DNA from 3 places in the Paenibacillus sp. FSL R7-0652 genome. Region 1 is predicted to be linked to each of the others. Evidence: riboswitches for the same ligand, from Rfam matches in the RefSeq annotation. Region 1 holds a riboswitch; each other region holds the start of a gene.
The links. A riboswitch is a leader RNA that binds a small molecule or an ion and turns the genes downstream of it on or off. The one in region 1 is predicted to bind S-adenosylmethionine.
Positions count from the first base shown of each region.

Region 2: linked by a shared signal. The riboswitch ahead of MKY97_RS23765 (methionine ABC transporter ATP-binding protein) and the one ahead of metA (homoserine O-succinyltransferase) in region 1 are both predicted to bind S-adenosylmethionine.
Region 3: linked by a shared signal. The riboswitch ahead of mmuP (S-methylmethionine permease) and the one ahead of metA (homoserine O-succinyltransferase) in region 1 are both predicted to bind S-adenosylmethionine.

Region 1 is NZ_CP152001.1:1,927,012-1,934,553, forward strand. Features, by position in the region: gene MKY97_RS08880 (MOSC domain-containing protein) at 1-479, shown strand, start outside; gene MKY97_RS08885 (ROK family protein) at 558-1,436, shown strand; gene MKY97_RS08890 (HRDC domain-containing protein) at 1,617-2,618, shown strand; gene corA (magnesium/cobalt transporter CorA) at 2,738-3,673, opposite strand; SAM riboswitch class I at 4,140-4,264, shown strand; gene metA (homoserine O-succinyltransferase) at 4,390-5,307, shown strand; gene MKY97_RS08905 (aminotransferase class I/II-fold pyridoxal phosphate-dependent enzyme) at 5,332-6,516, shown strand; gene MKY97_RS08910 (aminotransferase class I/II-fold pyridoxal phosphate-dependent enzyme) at 6,513-7,542, shown strand, end outside.
Region 2 is NZ_CP152001.1:5,415,611-5,423,152, reverse strand. Features, by position in the region: gene MKY97_RS23790 (polysaccharide biosynthesis protein) at 1-80, shown strand, start outside; gene MKY97_RS23785 (DUF2515 family protein) at 385-1,674, opposite strand; gene MKY97_RS23780 (thioredoxin family protein) at 1,813-2,157, shown strand; gene MKY97_RS23775 (heme A synthase) at 2,778-3,716, shown strand; gene MKY97_RS23770 (Cthe_2314 family HEPN domain-containing protein) at 3,969-4,688, shown strand; SAM riboswitch class I at 4,862-5,000, shown strand; gene MKY97_RS23765 (methionine ABC transporter ATP-binding protein) at 5,122-6,156, shown strand; gene MKY97_RS23760 (methionine ABC transporter permease) at 6,156-6,815, shown strand; gene MKY97_RS23755 (MetQ/NlpA family ABC transporter substrate-binding protein) at 6,854-7,542, shown strand, end outside.
Region 3 is NZ_CP152001.1:5,717,510-5,725,051, reverse strand. Features, by position in the region: gene MKY97_RS25135 (spore germination protein) at 104-1,816, shown strand; gene MKY97_RS25130 (spore germination protein) at 1,914-3,014, shown strand; gene MKY97_RS25125 (Ger(x)C family spore germination protein) at 3,011-4,213, shown strand; SAM riboswitch class I at 4,300-4,401, shown strand; gene mmuP (S-methylmethionine permease) at 4,493-5,887, shown strand; gene mmuM (homocysteine S-methyltransferase) at 5,884-6,870, shown strand; gene MKY97_RS25110 (AraC family transcriptional regulator) at 7,011-7,542, opposite strand, start outside.

The DNA of each region.
Region 1 (7,542 bases):
AAGCTGTTTGTGTATATGACTACAGCAGGTATTCAGCCCTTGAGCGATTGATGGACCGTAAGCTGGATTGGGGAGCATTCGGAGAGAATCTGACCGTTACTGGCTGTAAGGAAGAAGAGGTGCGCATTGGTGATGTATTTGAAATCGGAGATGCGCAGGTCCAGGTCAGTCAGCCCAGGCAGCCGTGCTTCAAGCTGAGTGCAAGATATAATTATAAGGACTTGCCTGTCTATTTTCAGGAAAGCGGTCATACAGGATTTTATTTCAGAGTGCTGCAGGAGGGAGAAGTCGGCCCTGCACCACGTTTCAAACGAGTCCAGACGGATGCTGCATCGATGACAATTCTAGAGGCTAATCGAATTATGCATCAAGGGAAACAGGATGAGGAGGGAATGCGGGCTTTGTTATCTGTGCCTGCACTATCGGACAGCTGGAAGCAGTCATTACTGAAACGGCTGAACAAGCTTGAGCGTAACTAAACCATTCTACAGGAATGCTGCTGTTCTATTGGGCCAGCGGCATTTCTTCTTCTAAATCAACAGGGGAGTGAGACCAACATGACAGTTTTAGGTGCGATTGAAGCAGGCGGAACCAAATTTGTATGCGGCATTGGGACAGAAAGTGGAGAGGTTCTGGAACGAGTAAGCTTTCCTACAACCACACCGGAAGAAACGATGGCTCAGGTTATTTCTTTCTTTGAAGGTAAAGGTGTTGAAGCACTGGGTGTAGGTTCGTTCGGTCCGATTGATCCAATTGAAGGCAGCCCAACATATGGTTACATTACCACCACACCGAAGCCGCATTGGGGACAGTACAACATGATTGGCAAACTCAAGGAACACTTTGATGTACCCATGACATTTGACACCGATGTGAACGGAGCTGCTCTGGGCGAAGCCACTTGGGGAGCTGCACAGGGACTGGACAGCTGTCTGTATATAACAGTAGGTACAGGTATTGGTGCCGGAGCTGTGGTCGGCGGGAAAATGGTTCATGGATTGTCCCATCCCGAGATGGGTCATATCATGGTAAGAAGGCATCCGGAAGATACATACGAAGGATTCTGTCCGTTTCATGGGGATTGTCTTGAAGGTCTTGCAGCCGGTCCAGCTGTTAACAAACGCTGGGAACAGCCAGCCTATGAACTGCCGGCAGATCACAAAGCGTGGGAGATTGAAGCCCATTATCTTGCACACGCTCTGATGAATTACGTGCTGATTCTGTCCCCTCAGAAAATTGTGATGGGCGGAGGCGTAATGAAGCAGGAGCATCTGTTCCCGATGGTTCGCGGAAAACTGCAGGAACTGCTTGCAGGTTATGTGCAGCATCCTTCACTTCATGCCGGAATAGATCAGTATGTTGTTCCACCCGGTTTGGGAGACAATGCGGGGTTGTGCGGTTCATTGGCACTGGCAAAATTGGCCTTGTGCAAATAACGCTTCTAGGATTGACGAATTTTACCAGTGTGGTATGATAGGAGTAGCAGTATAGTACGATTAATGAGGAAGCACCTCTCTTGCAGCCATTTTGCAGGAGGGGTGCTTTTTCGTGCTGTTTGGAAACAGAGAATATTTCATTAATCGTACAGGCTGAAATGTAAAAAGGAGGGAATGGTAATGGAAGTTATTTTTATGAACAAATTATCCAGAATGTCAGAGCACACTGAGGAAATTGCCCAGTTATGGATTGGCGAGGAGGAGAGCATCTGGCATTTGGGGTGGAGCCGATATGAAGCAGGGGACCGGGAGGATACGATCTGGTACGAAGGGAATTCATGGGTGGAACTGCTGCATATATATCGTCATCAGCTAGCCATGAGAATGAGCGAGGGCTACCGTCCGCTGCTGCATGGATTATATGATGAAAAAGATGATTTGAAGCAGCGCAGTTATGCGGGCCAGCGATTGCATTGTTTTAGCGAGCTGTATGGTAATGAACAGTTATATGATGATCTATGTACATGGCGACGGCAGAAAGCCGCCAGTGATCGGAAAGCTCCGTATTTTGTCGCAACGAATCGTCTGCTGCGTCTGATCAGCGCTTTTGTTCCGCAGACGATGGACGAGTTGATACAGCTTCCTGGCGTAGGGGATAGCAAAGCTGCGGAATATGGAATGGAATGGCTGGAAATGACAAGTGGCATTGAAAGATCAAGATCTTTTCCGCTGGACTGGGTATATACCGTATTGAGAGAGGACGAGTACGAAAGCTGGTTGTACAAACAGAAAGAGCAGAAATACAAGCAGGAACTGGACAAATTCGTTACACGTAAACATGTGCTGGAAGGAATGAAAGAAGGACAGACTCTGGAAGAGATTGTGAATCGCTCCGGTCTATCCCGCAGGGAGTTAATCGAACTGCTGGAGGCACTGGATCTGGAAGGGTACGACACAGATTCGCTGCTTGACGTCGAACTGGCCGTTATGCCTGAAACGGAACAAGAGGCAGTATGGAATGCCTATGAGGAACTGGGAGATGCGTTTCTGAAGCCTGTATTACATAAAGTGTATGGAGGAGAGCGTCCGGAAGGAGGGAGCCTGGAACAGGTCTATGAGCGATTACGTATGATTCGCATTCGTTTCCGCCGACACGCCGAAACCGAACGCAATGCAGGTTAGTTGGAAAGCGTTCAGAAATACACAAAAGCCGTAAAGACCAAAAAGACGAAGTCGTTCCGGGAAGGAGCGCTTCGTCTTCAACATGTATTTTGTGTCATAAGACGGATACTGCGGTCATTTCAGATCCAGTCTTTTTTGCGGAAAATAAAGAACATCGTCAGGCCGAGCGTAATCATCAGGCCAATCACCGCATAATAACCGTATTTCCAGTGCAGCTCCGGCATGTTATCAAAGTTCATTCCGTATATTCCGGTAATAACGGTCAGCGGCATGAACACGGTCGTGATGGCTGTAAACACCCGCATGATCTCGTTCGCCCGGTTCGCAATACTGGATTGATAAGCTTCTCGCAAGTTGCCCATCAGATCGCGGTAGGTTTCGAACGTTTCTGATATTTTTACGGCGTTCTCATAGATGTCACTGAAGTATTTCTGCAGCTGGTCATCAATGAGACGCAGATCTTTTTTGTTTAATGTATTGATAACCTCTTTTTGAGGTCCCAGTACCTTCTTCAGCCATAAAATCTCGCTTCGCAGCCCGATAATTTCATTCAAATGTGACTTTTTGGTATGCATTAGAATGTCTTCCTCAAGCTTTTCAATGCGAGCTTCAATTCGGTCACCAACAGTAAAGTAATTATCTACGATCAAGTCAACCAGCAGATAGAGCAGACGGTCGGGACTGCTGATCTCCTGTTCCCACAGGATCGGCTTCAATGTACGCAGTTCACTGACCTTCTGTTTGGTTACACTGATGATGAAATGTCTGCCGAGAAAGAGATTTACTGCCCGCAGGAATATTTCTTCATCATCAAAACGAATGCTGTTAATAACAATAAAATAATGATTTTCATAAATTTCGATCTTTGGGCGCTGCTCCTCATCACTCAAGCAGTCTTCCACAGCCAGATCATGCATGGAGAACAGAGGCTGCAGTACAGCCAGATCGTCCACATCCGCATCAATCCAGTAGAATCCTTCCGCTGGCGGAGTCAGCGCTTGCTGAATATCGTCCACCGGGATAAATACACCATTGTTAACCAACCGGATTTTCATGTTATCTACTCCTTCTGCACCCGCCGTCTTGGCGGATATCATCATTAATATGGGCGCAAAAGAACAGATCAGCCGGTCGGCAGCGAAGCCTGATGTATAGGTCTCCGCTTGCTTGCGTTCATCAATCTATAATCAAACGGAAAGAAACGTCCCGCTGCCGACATGCTGATGTCAATTCTCTATGCAGTTGTTCGGAATTCGACTGCCAGTTGGGCCTCGGGTCGCCATCCATTTAATATGTCACCTCTCACATAAGGGCTTATAAACACTTGTCTAGTATACCGCTGGTCCAGAGTGCTTTCAAGCGCAAAAATGTGTCTATTTCGCGCCCTGAGGCAGTGTATGACAAGGGACGATAAACGGTTACAATTTCAGGCTCGAAACCAAGCAACTGCATCTTGACGTGAGGACAGTAATGTTTTAAAGTAAAAGTTAATAAATTTGAATTAAAATTGAATACAGCGAAATCTTATCAAGAGTAGGTGGAGGGACCAGCCCGATGAAACCCGGCAACCGGCGATATACTGCACGGTGCTAATTCTTGCAGCGACCAAGCACTCCCGTAGTGCTGTTGTAACTGAGAGATGAGAGAGGCGCATATCTATTTACATATGACCTTTCTCGGAATCCGAGAAAGGTCTTTGTTATATGCCCAACTTCTCAGCAGTGATTTTCGCGGCCAATGTAATCTATGAACAAGGAGGAGTCAACTCACCATGCCAATTAAAATTCCGGACACACTACCAGCCAAAGAAGTGCTTGAAGGGGAGAATATATTCGTCATGGACGAATCATCTGCATACAAGCAGGATATTCGACCGCTCCGCATTGCGATTCTGAACCTGATGCCTACCAAAGAGACAACCGAAACGCAATTGCTCCGTTTGGTGGGTAACACTCCAATTCAGGTTGACGTGGTATTGGTACATCCCAAATCCCACACTTCCAAGAACACGTCCCAGGAATATCTCGATCTGTTCTACAAAACATTTGACGAGATTCGGCACCGTCGTTTTGACGGGATGATTATTACCGGTGCGCCAGTAGAGCAGTTGGATTTTGAAGATGTGAATTATTGGGAAGAAATTCAGGAGATTTTTGAATGGACCAAAACGAACGTGACCTCGACTATGCATATATGTTGGGCCTCACAAGCAGGTTTATACCACCATTTTGATGTACCCAAAGTTCCCTTGGCTGAAAAGTGTTTTGGCGTATTTCCACACACGATCAGCAAACCCCATGTTCCGCTGCTGCGTGGATTTGATGAAGTGTTTAACGTTCCCCACTCTCGTCACACGGAGGTAAGAAGAGAGGATATCGAGAAGAACGATAAGCTCGACATTTTAGCTGAATCGGAAGAAGCAGGCGTATTCCTGGTTGCGACCAAAGACGGCAAGCAAATTTTTGCTACAGGACATGCCGAGTATGACCCGTTCTCATTGAAATGGGAGTATGACCGTGATGCTGCCAAAGGAATGGATATCGCACTGCCGAAGTATTATTACCCTAATGATGATCCTAGCCGGATTCCTCCGGCAACATGGCGTGCGCATGCTAACTTATTATTCTCTAACTGGCTCAATTACTATGTGTATCAAGAAACACCTTACGATATTGGACCGCAAATCTAATCGAGATTACAGGAGGATGCAGTAATGGAAGATAACAAGTTGAAAATTGAAAGCCGTTTAGCACAAATCGGGTCCATCAATGAACCGGTCACCGGGGCCGTGAACTTTCCGATCTATCAATCCACTGCGTTCCGTCACCCAAAATTGGGACAAAGCACGGGATTTGATTACATCCGTACAACAAATCCGACGCGCAAAGTGCTTGAGGAAGCCGCTGCTGCTCTGGAGTCCGGTGATGCAGGTTTTGCCTGCAGCTCGGGTATGGCCGCGCTGCAAACAATCTTTGCGATGTTTAGCCAAGGGGACCACCTGATTGTTTCCCTGGATCTGTATGGTGGTACATATCGCCTGTTGGAACGAATTTTGTCCCGGTTTGGTGTAACTGCAAGCTATGTAGATACGAATGATCTTACAGCGCTGGAAGACATCCGTCAGCCGAATACAAAAGCGGTATTTATCGAGACACCAACGAACCCGCTCATGATGATTACGGACATACAAGCTGTTGCTTCTTGGGCCAAAACACACAACTTGCTAACCATCGTGGACAATACGCTGCTGACCCCATTCTTCCAGCGTCCGATCGAACTTGGCGCAGATATCATCATCCATAGTGCGACCAAATATCTGGGTGGGCATAATGATGTGCTTGCCGGATTGATTATTACCAAAGGGGAAGCCTTGTCTGAAGAGATGGCCTTCCTTCATAACTCCATTGGTGCCGTGTTATCACCGAATGATTCCTACCAATTGATGAAAGGCATGAAAACACTTGCCCTTCGTATGGAACGTCATGAGTATAACGCGCTTACCATTGCGAAGTTCCTTCTGGAGCATCCGGCTGTTGCCGAAGTGTTTCATCCGGGGTTGTCTGATCATCCGGGATATGAGATTCAGCAGAAGCAGTCTTCGGGAAATACAGGCATTTTCTCGTTCAAAGTGAAAGACGCACGTTATGTTGAGCCGCTGCTGCGCCATATCAAATTAATTGCATTTGCTGAAAGTCTTGGGGGTGTAGAGTCACTCATGACGTATCCTGCGGTGCAGACCCACGCGGATATTCCACATGAAATTCGTGATGCTGTAGGTGTGGATGATCGCCTGCTTCGGTTCTCGGTAGGCATTGAACATGCGGAAGATTTGATTGCAGACCTGAACGCTGCACTGCTGGCCGCACAGCAGGAAGTTGAAGGAGGCGTAACCTCATGAGTGAATCGAGCAACCATAAGCCGAGTACGTCGGAGCTGAAGTTTGATACCAAACTGCTTCACTTTGGAGATGAGATTGACAAGACGACGGGTGCGTCGAGTGTGCCGATCTATCAGGCTTCTACATTCCATCACTTTGATATTTTTAATCCGCCGCAGCATGATTACAGCCGTTCAGGTAATCCAACCCGTCAAGCTTTGGAAGATTACATTGCACTGCTTGAAGGCGGGGTACGCGGATTTGCCTATTCTACAGGGATGTCTGCCATATCCAGTGTGTTCATGATGTTCTCCGCAGGGGATCATATCATTGTAACGGAAGATGTATACGGCGGTACATATCGTCTGCTGACTACGATACTAAGCCGGATGCAGATTGAGACTACCTTTGTGGATATGACCAGCATTGAGGAAGTCAAGGCAGCGATCAAGCCGAACACCAAAGCTGTGTATATGGAGACACCATCCAACCCGACCCTGAGAATTACGGATATTGTGGCGGTAACGTCATGGTCGAAGGAACATGATCTGATTACCATTTTGGATAACACGTTCATGACACCGTACTATCAGCGTCCGATTGAGCTTGGTGTAGATATCGTTGTACATAGTGCTACGAAGTTTCTAGGTGGTCACAGCGATGTGCTGGCGGGTCTGGCTGTTGCACGTACAGACGAACTGGGAAGACAGCTGAAACAGCTGCAAAACGGGCTCGGTACCGTTCTCGGAGCACAGGAATCCTGGCTTCTGATGCGCGGTATGAAAACACTTGGTGCACGTATGGCTCATAGTGAGCAGAGTACGGCTAAACTGGCTGGCTGGCTCAAGAAGCGTTCTGATATAACGGCTGTCTACTACCCAGGACTGGAGGATCATCCGGGGCGTGAAGCACACGAGCGTCAGTCTACGGGCTACGGGGCTGTGGTTTCGTTTGATGTTGGTTCGGGAGATCGAGCCAAAGCAGTCTTGAATCAGGTGAAACTGCCAATTGTTGCTGTAAGTTTGGGCGCCGTTGAGAGCATTCTTT
Region 2 (7,542 bases), 3.2 Mb from region 1:
TGGGCAGTTATCCACGAATTTTGCAAAAAATTCTTCGTCCACTTATGCGTCTACAGCGTGGTGCCGGGCAGCGTGGATAATTCGTTATTTTGGCAGCGTAGGCTGTGTACCAGCCTTTGATTTATTAAAGCGCGGTCTGCTCCTGCAGCGGACTGCGCTTTTTTTCTTTTACGCGCTGCGTTGTTATTACATCAGATATGGCTTTCTTAACGGTGAATATTGAACTTGCTGCGTCGGGTGTTTTGGATTTTGTAATGTTGTCTTTTTGTGGTGGTATCAGGTGTACCGTTTTGCCTGCAGGTTTGTACGTTTTAACTTGTATTTCGCACGAGTGCAAGTGCTGCTTCCTTTTGGATGGAATTCATGTTATTTTTGCTCCGATTGTTAGTGAGTAATTTCCTGCACATCATGGGCCAAAGCCGTTTTTAACATGCCGTACCGATGCTCATGACTCATCTCGAACAGCCAAGGTCTGCGGGGCGAAGTAAGGTATCCAAGACAATCGCGTGTTTGAAGCCAGTCATGTCTTGTAATCGGTTCATAAGGGGTATCGCTCCAGACAGTGAGCAGCTCTGGCGAGTACAGCCTCTGACCTTCCGGCAGCCATTCCTCATTCAATAAGGCTGCGGCATACAGGTTATGATCCTTGGGTCCACTGTGATGCTTGGTGAACAGACCCGGCCAATATTCCGCCCGTGAGCCGCCGTGAGGAACGGTGCGAGCGAACTCCAACACTTGCTGCAGGACCTGTTCTACACCGAATAACAGGGCATACAAGACTTTGCCGAACTGGATGCGTTCATTTAATTTGCCAAAATGTTCGATGACCCGTCCGGTGAGTCCACCTCCTTGTCCGAGAGGGAAAACGATATGGTTCAGCCCCGCCAGATTGTGCAGATGAAAAGCAGGTTTGGAAAGCACTTCTTTTTGAAAATACGGATGCTGTACCACCCGGCTCTCAATATAGTTCTGCTCATTAATAATTAACGCCACACTGAGAATGGAACTGCAGCGTTCCAGCCAGAAGCGCTCCCAGAATGGGGTCATAAATGCCGATACGTGAAAATGGGACAGCAGATGGAAGCAGCTTCGGCCAAGCCGCCGACTGTGCATATACAGCTGCAGCTGTGGATATGCATCTTGAAATATAAGAGCATTGCACCGCTCCAGCAGGCGATACATATGCCCACGAGCCTCCTGGTTCTGCAGATTATGCATCAGGTCGCTGTGCAGGTCGGTCATATGATATCCGCCGTTGCGGGATACCATGTGCGCAAGCAGTGCCCAGTGCAGTTCGGGATACTGCTCGTAACATTCCAAGTAAGCAGCCGTACGTGTCACATTACTGCGATTCTGCTGCTGCGTTAAGGTCTTGATTTCTTCAAGAATGATACAGTCTTCTTCACATACCAGTGCACTTTGCGCCTGAATGTTCCGCGAAGGAGAGGGTCTGCCTGCTGCGGGCAGCAGCCGCTCAACTTCAACCTGCAGAGCCGCTGCTGTGTCTGCCTTCCAGTTCAGGTCACGTGAAGGATGTCTAAGCTGGGAGGATGCATGCCAGGCCGCCTGTTTACCGCGCCATACTTCCCGGGCTGCTCCGGGGATCGATCGAACGATCTGCAGGATAGAACCTGTGTGCTGGTTATCCGAAGAGTCACTTCTGGTGGAAGTCATGAATGGACACCCTTTCATGAGAAACTGTTTGATATGCCAGAACTTGTGGTTATTCTAAGTATGCGCTGAACATTTGACTTCCAATCACCAATTTGCTTCACTTAGATGGAGACAAGGTACAGAAAGGGAGATGTGACAATGGAACAGATTACATCCAAACCGGAATTTGATGTAGCGATTCAATCGCCGCGTTTGACAGTGGCCGTATTCAAGGCAGACTGGTGTGGGGACTGCAAATACATCGATCCGTTTATGCCTGAGGTGGAAACGAAGTATTCACGTAATCTTACACTCATTGAAGTGGACGTTGACCAGGTAGGTACAGTGAGTCAGGAACAAAATATTTTGGGCATCCCAAGCTTCGTAGCTTACACGGACGGACGGGAATTAGTGCGTTATGTGAACAAACTGCGCAAGTCGAGAGAAGAGATCGAACAGTTTCTGGACCGTGCAGTAGAGGTATACAATACGATTCACAAGTAAGGTAGTTAAGGATACAACCCAACCCTTATATGTTGGAAGATTGTTGAGCATAATTTAGAAAATAAAACTCCAATATTTAGGGTAGATGATTAGAATGTTTGTGAAGCGTTTATCAATTTTTTGCAAAAACATGGCTGTCAATTAAGCTCTAATCTGGGCTTAAGACAGCCTTTTCTGTTCTAATAAGACAATCACAATTTTTACATAATATAAATCTGCCAGCCTTATAGAGCAGTGCAATCTCATGCAGCTCTCAGGAACGGCTGGGCTCGGCTTCATGAAAAAGGGGGGGGCGGCCGTATGCTGCCGTATCGAAATCCCTTCAAATTTTTCCAAGAGTTTAGTATAATGACCTGCGGGTCAAAATGGTATCAGACGTTAACATTTTGTCACAAAGCGCTGCGTCAATGAGGAATTTATCCGGTATAATGAATTTAGTTGTGAAATTAGTGTCAAAGTGCAGAACAAGCACTGCATAAGTATCGTACTAGTGCTGCTAAGCAGCATACAAGTACCGGATAAACAATGCAGCTGATTTTGTACTCAAGCAATGAAGTTAATAACATCATCAAGCGAAGAATTCCTTTCGCCAATCTAAACCAACAGCGGGTGAGAAAAAATTGAAACACTTAACATTGTTTAAATGGTTAACCGTATTAACCTGTCTTGTGATGTTCCTGGCTACCTTTGGCGGCGGGATCGTAACCAAAACAGAATCGGGCCTTGGCTGTGGTACACAATGGCCTTTATGTAACGGAAAACTCGTGCCAGCTCATACTGTTGCCTCTCTGATCGAATATTCCCACCGTGCAGTCAGTGCACTGGCAGGACTGTTGTCCATCGCTTCGTTTGTGGCCTTCTTACGATTTGGCAAGCAGCGCCGGGATCTGCAGCTGTTCTCTTTCCTAACGCTTTTGTTTGTCATCATTCAGGGAATTATGGGGGCTTTTGCGGTTGTATTCTCGCAATCGTCGGCGGTCATGGCCCTTCACTTTGGATTCGCGCTAATTGCCTTCGCAAGTTCGTTAATGATGGCTCTCGGGATTCGGCAGGAAGCGAGATATGGAGGTCTGGAACGTCTGAACCAATATCCTCGCGTCAGCAGGGGATTCCGCAATTTGGTCTGGTTTTCAACTATTTATACGTACCTGGTGGTATATACCGGAGCATTCGTGAGCCATACGGACTCAGCCGGAGGTTGTTCCGGATTCCCCCTTTGTAACGGACAGATCGTTCCAGAGCTCTCCGGCGGGGTAGCTGTTGCGTTTGCCCATCGTCTGGCAGCTGTATCACTTGTTATTGTTATTGCTATTCTGGGGCATTTTGCTTATCGTAAACACCCTGATAACCGTGAACTGCGGACACTTGGTGTACTATCTGTAGTCTTGATTCTGTTACAAGTGGTCATCGGTATGTTCATGATGTGGACGATCAGCCGCCCAGAGGTTTACATGTTTGTGGCGCTGGCACATATGCTGGACATTGCCATACTCTTCGGGATTTTGACCTATATGAGTTTCCTTGTGTACAAGCTCCATCGACCGGTTAACCGGTTCTAAAAGGTTTTTTCGCTACAAATAGTGATGCTGTATAATGCATCAATAACTGTACTGGATTTTGCTGTAAAGTCCACCATCCGGTGATGTACATCATTGGATAGGTGGACTTTTGTTTGATGTTTGAGGCTGCAGGGCAACCTAAACGAAGCTGTAATGATGATGGAATTCGGGAACTTTTGCTTCGGCCTTCAGCAGTTGATCAGCTGTGACGATATATATTTTGTAGGATCAGCGAGAAAGAGGAGGGCATCTATGCTGCGAACTTTACTTGGTGAAAAGCCCCGGGTTAATCAGGGATTATTGAAGGAAGCTATGGATACTATGGCATTTACGCTGGAATCTTTTGAGCGGCAGATGCATGTGGATCATGACCCGAATCATGACTATCGGAAATTGTATGTATGGACTCAAGGACTGATCTCCTCGTTGGATGAACTGGAGCAGAGCTGTTTTGCTGCAGCCCATTTTCGTCAAAAAGTGGTGGCCGGTTCCACGGAAGATATGAGTGCAGCGGAAAAAGCGGAGTATGCTCGTTATGTTTATTTTTACAAAGACGCGTTCATAAGATGTTTCGCGATTTTGGACAAATTGGGCACCGTATTAAATGAAATTTTTCAATTGAATACGTCCAAAACGAAGGTGCATTTCTCGTATTATACCGTTCTGAGGCAGTTTGATTATCACCGGGAGCATCATGCATTGGCACTGCAGCTCATTCAGATTAAGGATAAATACCGTGAACCGATGAGCCGTCTGCGTAAGCGGCGTAATATGGAGATACATTATATGAATTCTGAGATGCAGGATGATTTGTGGCAGCTGCATCAAACGATGCAGGGGAAGGTGAAGCTGGAGGATCTGGATCAGCATCTGCTTGAGATGCAGCAGGGTGTGGATATGGTCTGTGAAACGCTGCATACAGCGTATCGATACATCAATAAAATTTGGCGTAAGCAGGGTGCGAGACGTTAATGGCATGACAGACTCCGAAAATAATACCATTTGACAAATCGGAATAGTTTGACTATACTGAGTTTCAGATCGAAACATACATGGAATCGTGTCTGTAATTAAGCATTTAATGCAGTTCGCTCATTATATATGATGAACTACATGAACCTATATAATTCTACAACTGTATATTTCTCTTATCGAGAGTGGCGGAGGGACAGGCCCGATGAAGCCCGGCAACCGATCTGCGATGATGGACTTTAATGTCTCTTATTTCAGGTGTTAGGTGCTAATTCCTACAGAATCATGAAGTGTGATTTTGGCAGATGAGAAGGTCATTTCACGTGAAGAGCCGTCTTTGTATCTGCAAAGGGCTCTTTTTTTGTGCTAAAAGGGGAGTTTTCCCTTCCTTCGGGTAAAGATATATGTAGGTGATGGGGAAGGAGCAGTACTATTGATTGAACTGGTTGGATTAACCAAAACATATGGCAAACGCGGGAAAACAACTACAGCGTTGTCAGAACTCAATCTGAATATCCAAAAAGGTGAAATATTCGGTGTGATCGGTCACTCGGGTGCGGGGAAAAGTACGCTGATTCGCTGTATCAACTTGCTCGAGCGGCCGACCGAGGGTGAGGTTTGGGTCGATGGCATTAACCTGACCGAGCTGAGTAAAAGCGAATTACAGCAGCAAAGACGCAGGATTGGTATGATCTTTCAGCATTTCAATCTGTTGTCTTCTGCAACGGTTTACGATAATGTTGCTTTCCCGTTAAAACTGGTGAACACCCCCAAGGAAGCGATTGATCGCAAGGTGAAGGAAATGCTGGCACTGGTTGGTCTGGAGCAGCACAGCAGTAAATATCCGGCACAGCTGTCTGGCGGACAGAAGCAGCGGGTAGGTATAGCGAGAGCTCTGGCAAGTGATCCGAGTGTACTTCTCTGCGATGAGGCAACCTCGGCACTTGATCCGCAGACAACGAATTCGATACTGAAGCTGCTTATGGATATCAACGAAAAGTACAACTTGACCATAGTACTTATTACACATGAGATGCATGTCATTCAGAATATCTGCGATCGGGTGGCGGTCATTCACCAAGGCGGCATTGTGGAACAAGGACCCGTGACAGAAGTGTTCCTGAAACCGCAGCATGCGATTACCCGGGATTTCGTCTCACGTGACAGCGAAGGCGGACTGGCACTCGAAGAAACGGTCTTAAACAGTGCCGGAACCGAACTGCCAACAGGCGTATCTTCCAAACTAGTCAAAGTATCCTTTCTTGGAAATAAAACGTATGAAGCGATTTTGTCGAGAACCGTTCGCAAAACGGGTGTGGATTTTGCCATTCTGCAGGGCACCATCTCTACGATCAAGCAGGTTCCTTATGGGCAGCTGACGGTACGTTTTGAGGGTGACTTCCCTGCGATTGAGCAGACTTTGTCTGAATTAACCGCAGAAGGACTTGATGTGGAGGTGCTGCGATAATGGATTTTTCCAAAGTACGCTGGGAAGAGGTTGGCACGGCCTCCATTGAAACCCTGCAGATTTTGGCGGCAGCAGGTTTATTTACCGTTATTCTAGGTCTCCCGCTGGGGGTAATCCTGTTTATGACGAGCCGCTCGGCATCAGCAAAATCAAGAATAACCTACATCATATTGTCCGTCATTGTAAATATTTTGCGCTCTGTACCTTTCATCATATTAATTGTTGCAATTATCCCTTTCACCCGTTCATTAGTGGGTACTGCAACCGGAGTGTTAGGTGTAATTCCACCTCTAGTTATCTCGGCCGCTCCGTATTTTGGCCGTCTAGTAGAAAATACACTTCGTGAAGTGGATCGCGGTGTCATTGAAGCGGCACAGGCAATGGGGGCATCCACAGGACAGATTGTCAGACGGGTACTTCTGCCCGAGGCTTTACCTGGCTTGCTAGCTGGAGTTACGATCACGATCGTTACATTGGTATCCTACACAGCTATGGCGGGTATGGTTGGCGGTGGAGGATTGGGAACACTGGCGATCAATTATGGGTACTACCGTTACCAGTATGAAATTATGATCATTTCCGTAGTGTTCATGATTATTCTGGTCCAGCTTTTGCAGATGGTTGGCGATCGTCTGGTTATCTATTTCACCAGGAAATAAACAGATAGATGAAAATATAATGCGAAGGGGTTTTACAGATGAAAAAATGGTCTATTGTGCTTCTGAGTCTAATGCTGATTGCAGTGCTTGCTGCTTGCGGCAACAACAAGAAATCGGACAGTGGTGCGGATAACTCCGCAGGCGCTCCGCGTACCGTCGAATTGAAAGTTGGTGCTTCACCTACACCTCATGCTGAAATTCTGGAAAGCATCAAACCTGAACTTGAAGCTCAAGGTATTCGCCTGCAGGTTGTGACGTTTAATGACTACGTGCAGCCAAATCAACAGCTTGCTGATGGTAAATTGGATGCGAACTTCTTCCAGCACCAGCCTTATCTGGACACGGAGAACAAAGAGCGCGGTTTTAATCTGGTTGCTGTAACTCCGGTTCATGTTGAACCTTTTGGCGGCTACTCCAAAAAGATCAAATCTTTGGATGAACTGAAAGATGGCGCCAAAGTAGCCATTCCGAATGATCCTTCCAATGGTGGACGCGCAATGCTGCTGCTGGCGAAAAAAGGTCTAATTACACTCAAAGACGATACGAACATCGCATCAACCAAACAGGACATTACAGCAAACCCTAAAAATCTGGATATCATTGAATTGGATGCAGCCATGATGCCTCGTCAGCTGGATGAAGCCGATCTCGTCTTTATCAATGCGAACTATGCACTGGAAGCAAACCTCAATCCGTCTAAAGACGCTTTGCTGATTGAAGACCTGCA
Region 3 (7,542 bases), 2.9 Mb from region 1:
TAACCTGCCAAAATAACGGGAATTTTTACAGGCAAACAGGACACAATAATCCGGAATCCGGAAATACCTGTGGTTTGATTTTGCAGAGAAGGAGGACGGGAGTATGTGGTCAACCATTTTATCTTATATACCGAAGTGGACCATATGGGCACAGGCATTCATGGTATTTATTGTACCGGTTATCATGGTGGTGATTATAAACTGGGTTAATACCGCAATCAAGCGGGGCAGCTTCTCTCGCAAAAGAAAAATGGTTACCTCCCCGAAGGATATCTCACCGGCTGAAGCGGGCTTGGGCTTAGGAACGGAGACCGGGCATTATGCCAATATCAAGCTAACCGGAACATACACGACGGATGTAATTACGGTTCGAGAGACTTTTGGGAAAAATGCAGATGTACATATTCGGGAATTTAGGATCCGGGGAACCAATACGAGAGCGGCAATCATGTTTACAGAAGGGCTGACGGATACGGACCTGCTTGACAGCTATTTAATCAAACCTTTAATGATTGACGGGATACCTGAACTGAAGCAGGAAAGTTTTACGCACCCTGAACAAGCAGATTTCCTGTCCGCATATCTGAAAAATCAAATCCTTCCTGTCAGCGAGATTCAAGAGACAGAATCTCTTCAGGAGGTTGCTTTAGGTGTACTGTTGGGGAAAAATGCTCTATTAATCGACGGCATGCCGGGAGCAATGCTGATTGGAACCTCCAGATTAAAAACCCGCAGTGTTGGTGAACCGTTATCGGAAGGGCTGTTGCGCGGGCCGCGGATTAGTTTTACGGAGGAACTGAGTGACAATACGGGGATTTTACGCCGCTATGGCAGTGATCAGAGTCTGTTTATCGAAAAACTTGAAGTGGGCAGCCGCATCAAGAAGGACTTGGCTGTTGCTTATATTCAGGATATTGCTGATCCCAAACTCGTAGCCGAGGTTCTGAAACGTGTAAAGAGCATCGATATGGATATGATGCTGGAGTCAGGTTACGTAGAACAGCTGATTGAGGATGATACACTGAGTCCTTTCCAGCAAGTACTGAATACAGAAAGACCTGACCGGGTTATCGGTGCTCTGCTTGAAGGACGAGTGGCTATTTTGCTGGACGGAACACCGTTTGCACTCGTTGTACCGGTAACATTCAGCATGCTTCTCCAATCTCCGGAAGACTACTATGAACGCTGGATACCAAGCTCTTTCCTTCGTGTTCTGCGTTTTATGGCGGCCATGTTAGCTTTGCTTGCCCCGGCGCTCTATATCTCCTTCATTTCGTTCCATCCGGGTCTAATTCCGACGAAATTGGTACTGACGATTATTGAAACACGATCCGGGGTGCCTTTCCCTTCCTTAATCGAGGCTTTAATTATGGAGCTGTCAATTGAGATTTTAAGAGAAGCCGGCATTCGTCTGCCCAAACCGATCGCACCTGCGATGGGCATTGTGGGTGGTCTGATTATCGGTCAAGCTGCTGTGCAGGCAGGTATTATCAGTCAGTTTTTGGTTATTGTTGTAGCTGTCACAGCTATTTCATCCTTCACCATTCCCGTGTACAGCGCAGGGTTAACCCTGCGGCTGCTTCGCTTTGCTGCGATGTTTAGCGCTGCTGTACTGGGATTGTACGGTGTCGTCATGTTCTTCCTGCTGGTGTGTACACATCTAGCCCGACTATCCAGCTTCGGGGTGCCTTACATCGCGCCAGCTGTTCCATATCATTTAAGCGATTGGAAGGATTTTGTCATACGTGCCCCGCTTAACATGATGAGAAGACGTCCTGACATGATGAACCCAATTGATGAAGACCGGAAGGAATAGTTGTATTTGCGAAGGTTTGGTGTGCAGTGCAGTTCCCAGCGCTTTGATACAGTTTAAGTTCGATACAGTTCGCAGAAGGTCTGGAGGTGTTATTGCAGTGAATGACTCCCAAGTTAAAATCAGCACCACACAGGCGGTAGTTATTATCGTCAATTACATGCTTGGTGCAGGCATATTGACGCTGCCGCGAACAACCAGCAAAGCGGTTGGGACACCGGACGTCTGGATCTCCATCATTCTTTCGGGGCTTATTATTACGGGTGTTGGTATGATTTTGGTGACTTTATGCCGAAGATTTCCGGGAAAAACAGTGTTCCAATTCACTCGTGAAATCACGGGCCGCTGGATTGGTTACATCTTTGGCTGTGTCACCATTCTGTATTTTATGGTGATTGCAGCCTTCGAAATCCGGGTGATGGCTGATGTTACCGGAATGTATCTATTGGAACGTACACCTACCTGGGCCATTGTAATGGTGTTTATGTGGATTGGCATCTATCTGATCTCCGGAGGACTTGCGGTCATTGTGCGTGTGTTCGAGGTCATTTTGCCGATTACCTTGGTTATCTTTGTCATGGAAATTTTACTAAGCAATCAGCTGTTTGAAATCAGTAATCTGAGACCCATCCTTGGCGAAGGATTCATGCCTGTCATTAAAGGACTGAAACCTTCACTGCTTTCGTATACAGGTTACGAAGTGATGCTGGTCATTACGGCATACATGCAGAACCCGAAAAAAAGCAATAAGGCGATGACATGGGGGCTGGGGATATCTACAGCGATCTATCTAATCACGGTAGTTATGGTCGTCGGCAGTCTGTCCCTCGACGGGATTAAAACGAGAACTTGGCCGACACTGGATTTGGTTCGTAGTTTCGAGATTCAAGGGTTGATTTTTGAACGCTTTGAGTCGTTACTGCTGGTTATATGGATTTTGCAGATTTTCTCTACCTTTGCCATCACGCACTACTGTGCTTCGGTGGGAATTCGTGATCTGTTCAAAGCTAAAAAGATGCGCACCATTATGTACGTACTTCTGCCGTTCATCTATTTGGCAGCCATGATACCTAAAAATGTATATGAAACCTTTGCACTTGGTGACATGCTGGGCAATGTGTCTGTCGTGTTGTTTGCTATTATGCCCCTGGTACTGCTGCTGCTGAGCATTATTCGCAAAAAAGGAGGTAAACAAGCATGATCTCACTCCGTATGTGGCTGCGTATCATCTCGGCATTATTAATTCTCAGTCTGATCTCGGGATGCTGGAGCAGCCGGGAGATTGAAGAGTTGAGTCTGTATGTCGGTCTCGGAATTGATGTTGGAGAGGAAACCGAATTTGAGAAGATTATATCCGCTCAGGGAGGACGCTATCCCAAAGAAGACAATGTCACGGCAACCGTTCAGATTGCTCCAGGGAAATCCAGCGGTCAGCAGAGTGAACAGGGAGGTTCACCTTCAGCGGGGAAATCCTCTTACTCCAACGAACGACTTACGGGGGACTCCATGCTTCAGATTTTTCGTCAATTTTCCCTGCGTAGAGATCGTCCGCTTATTGGACATCATCTGAAAGTGATCGTCATCTCCAAGGATATCGCTAAAAAATTCGGGTTGAAACAGCTGCTTGATTTTGTGCTCCGGGATAACGATATTCGCCCAAACTGTCTTGTGCTGATCAGTCATCAACGAGCATTGGATGTACTCACATCGAGAGATCCTTCCCGGATTCCAGCCTTCTATCTCACGGGAATTATGAACAACTCCTATATATCCAATAAAATATTGGAGCCTGTTTCCCTTGCCAAACTGGATGCACAGATGCAGTCCGGGTCCAGCTTCCTGCTGCAAAATGTACTCAATGCAGAGGGAGAGGATAAGTTTTCCGGGGGCAGCATATTTGCAGCTAAAACAACGAAATTTGTGGGAGAGCTCAGCCAAACCGATCTTGAGGCTTTGTCATGGATTATTCCCGATCAACACGGAGGTCTCATAAAGACATACAGTAAAGAAGGCTTCACGATTCTTTATGAGATTAAGAAAAAAAAGATAAAAATCATTCCAAAGGTGGTCGGAGGCGACATATCGTTCCACGTCAAGGCAGAGTCCGAAGGCTGGTTAATGGAGGACTGGCGTGCTCCTGAAAAAGAAGAGAAGGGAGCTTATTTGAAGGAACTGGAAAAGGATTTTGCCAAGATCGTGGACCAACAGATTGACCAGATGCTTTACAAACTCCAGCATACCTATAAGGCTGACGTTGCCGGTTTTCGGGACAGCATCCGCATCCATTACCCCAAAACATGGAAGAAGGTTAAAGACAACTGGGATGAGGTGTTTGCGACAGTGCCCATTACGTATGAGATCAAAACGAGTGTGGTGAACCCGGGATCTTCTACAGAATAATTTGATGCATGTATGACTGTACGGAGATGCTGGTATTTAAATGTTGACACATCAGGCGTCAATCGATATAGTTATACAAAATCATTTTCTTATCCAGAGAGGTGGAGGGACTGGCCCTTAGAAACCTCAGCAGCAGATCTGAAGGATACTGTGCTAATTCCAGCGGGTGAAAGCCTGATAGATAGGAGCGTTTGTTTTTATTTGTCAGCAGCGGCGCACTCTTCGGAAAGAGTGGGTCTTTTTTGTTTGTTCTGGATGAAGAAGCAGGGAGCAGGTCATATGGAGAACAGCAGCGATAAAGGTCAATTTCAGCGAAAAATGAAAACAAGGCATGTGGTCATGCTCTCCCTTGGCGGCGTCATCGGAACTGGGCTGTTCCTCAGCTCGGGGTATACCATTCAACAGGCCGGACCCCTTGGAACGATTCTGTCTTATCTGATTGGCGCATTGGTGGTCTATCTGGTGATGCTCTGCCTTGGCGAACTGTCAGTTCATATGCCCGAGACAGGAGCATTCCACAGTTATGCAGCCAAATATATCGGACCAGCTACAGGGTATACTGTGGCATGGCTTTACTGGCTCACCTGGACCGTGGCGCTGGGTTCGGAATTCACAGCCGCCGGGCTGCTTATGCAGCGCTGGTTTCCGTCCGTGAACGTCTGGATCTGGAGTGCACTGTTTGCCTTGATGATATTCCTGTTTAATGCGTTCACGGTCAAACTTTTTGCAGAATCGGAATTCTGGTTCTCCCTGGTAAAGGTGATGACGATTATCATCTTTATTATTCTTGGCGGGGCCGCCATGTTTGGTATCATTCCCATGGCGGATGCTGCACCGGCTCCGTTCTTCTCTAACATTACCGCATCAGGGTGGTTTCCCCATGGCGCGACTGCAATTCTGATGACGATGCTGGCTGTCAATTTTGCCTTCTCGGGTACGGAACTGATTGGAATCGCCGCAGGTGAGACGGAAAATCCGGAAAAAACGATTCCGAAAGCCATCCATACCACGTTGTGGCGCCTGATCATTTTCTTTATCGGGACCATTGTCATACTGTCTGCATTACTGCCGATGTCGGATGCGAGTGTGCTGGAAAGTCCATTTGTGGCTGTCATGGAGCGGGTTGGTGTCCCGTATGCGGCGGACATTATGAATTTTGTCATTTTAACGGCAATTCTGTCAGCGGCCAACTCGGGACTGTATGCTTCCTCACGGATGCTCTGGTCACTGGCAGATAAAAAGACGATTTCTCCATGGTTTGCCCGCCTGACGAAAAGCGGAGTACCGTTCAATGCGCTTGTGCTCAGCATGGCTGGCGGCGCCTTGGCTTTACTGTCCAGCATCATTGCACCCGGGACGGTCTATATTACACTTGTCTCCATCTCGGGTCTTGCGGTAGTGGCGGTGTGGATGAGCATCAGCGCATCCCAGTACATGTTCCGCAGACAGTACCTTCGGGAAGGGCATGACGTGAAAAATCTCGTTTACCGCACGCCGCTGTATCCCATAGTACCTGTCGTTTCATTTTTGTTGTGTCTGGCTTCTTGTATAGGTATAGCTTTTGATCCGACGCAGCGGATTGCTCTGTACTGTGGTATCCCATTTATTATTTTATGTTATATCGTGTATTATTGGACGGATCGTACGAAGAAGAAAAGAGGGCTGACTTCATGAATCAATCACAATCACAACAACAAACGGATTCCATAAATGGCATACAGCAAATTCTGAACGAATATCCGGTCATGATTCTGGATGGTGCGCTGGCAACGGAGCTTGAACAGCATGGTTGTGATCTGGATGACCCGCTGTGGTCTGCACGTGTGCTGCTGGAGAACCCGGATGTCATCGTGCAGGTGCATGCTGATTATTTCCGTGCTGGAGCAGATTGTGCAATCACCTCCAGTTATCAGGCATCCGTAGAAGGTTTCCGCAAGCGCGGAATCGAAGAGCGACCTGCACTGGACCTGATTCGCAAAACGGTAGAGCTGGCTGCCCAGGCGAGAGATGAGATGTGGGCAGAAGTACAGGCCAGTGGAGCGGGCACCCGGCGTCCGAAGCCGATCGTTGCCGGTTCTGTTGGCCCTTACGGTGCCTATCTGGCGGATGGTTCGGAGTATGTGGGACATTATGGCGTATCGGATGAAACGTTGGCGGCACTCCATCGTCCGCGCATGGCAGCGCTGATTGAAGCGGGAGCAGACATCTTGGCCTTTGAGACCATCCCTTCACTACAGGAAGCACGGGTGCTGGTCGAACTGCTTAAAGAGTTCCCGGATGCGTATGCCTGGCTTTCTTTTTCCTTAAAAGATGGAACAAGCATCAGCGAAGGAACACCGCTTGAGGTATGTGCACAAACCTTCGGCTCCGAGCCGCAGATTGCGGCAATCGGCCTGAATTGCGCTCCGATGGAAGTGGTCACGGAAGCCGTCGGTATACTGCATCGTGCCAGCGATAAACCTGTGATCATATACCCGAATTCGGGTGAGATTTACGATGCTGAGACGAAAACATGGAGCGGCCAGGGTTCCTGCAGCAGTATGAAAGATTCATCTGAGGCATGGGTTGAGGCAGGTGCCCGAATAATTGGAGGATGCTGCCGTACCACACCGCATCAGATTGGCGAACTCGCGAAAAAGTGGCGGGGCCAAGGCTAGGGATAAGATAAGAATTAGGAATTTGCCGTACAGGGCGAGCAGAAGGATATGAATATAGATAAGAACAGAAACAGCCCTTCCTATCTGGTGTGATAGGCAAGGGCTGTTTTAGGTTGTTATCCCTGCAAAGGCCGTAATTGCTACACATGTTCGAGATCATCGATCGGTTCATGCTGTCTCGATCTCTGGTACTCTGCCGGAGATACGCCAAAATGCGCCCGAAACACCCTATGGAAGTAAGAGTAGCTTGCAAAACCGCAGGATTCAGCGATATGCTCCAGTGTCATTTCGCTGTATTTCATACGCTCCAGGGCTGCATTCAGACGGATTTCAATAGCATACTGGATCATGGTTTGATTATAGTGTTCCTTGAATAAACGCACGGCCCGGGACAGACTGAGTCCGGCATAACGGGCAGCCTCCTCCAGTTTAAATGTAACGGTGGCATGTTCTTCGATAAAACGCTTCAGCTTAAGTGCTGAGGAGACGGCCCGGTCCGTCTGGATATTCTCCGTAATGGCCCGGTCAATGTACAGGCATAACCCCCGCAGCAGTGCATCCTTCAGCTCCGCGTTCTCTTCCAGCGGCCCGCGCCGTTTTTCCAGGAGCATATTGCGCCACAGGCTGATTAATTTGTCATCCAGACCAATACGACTTACGGTCGGACGCTGC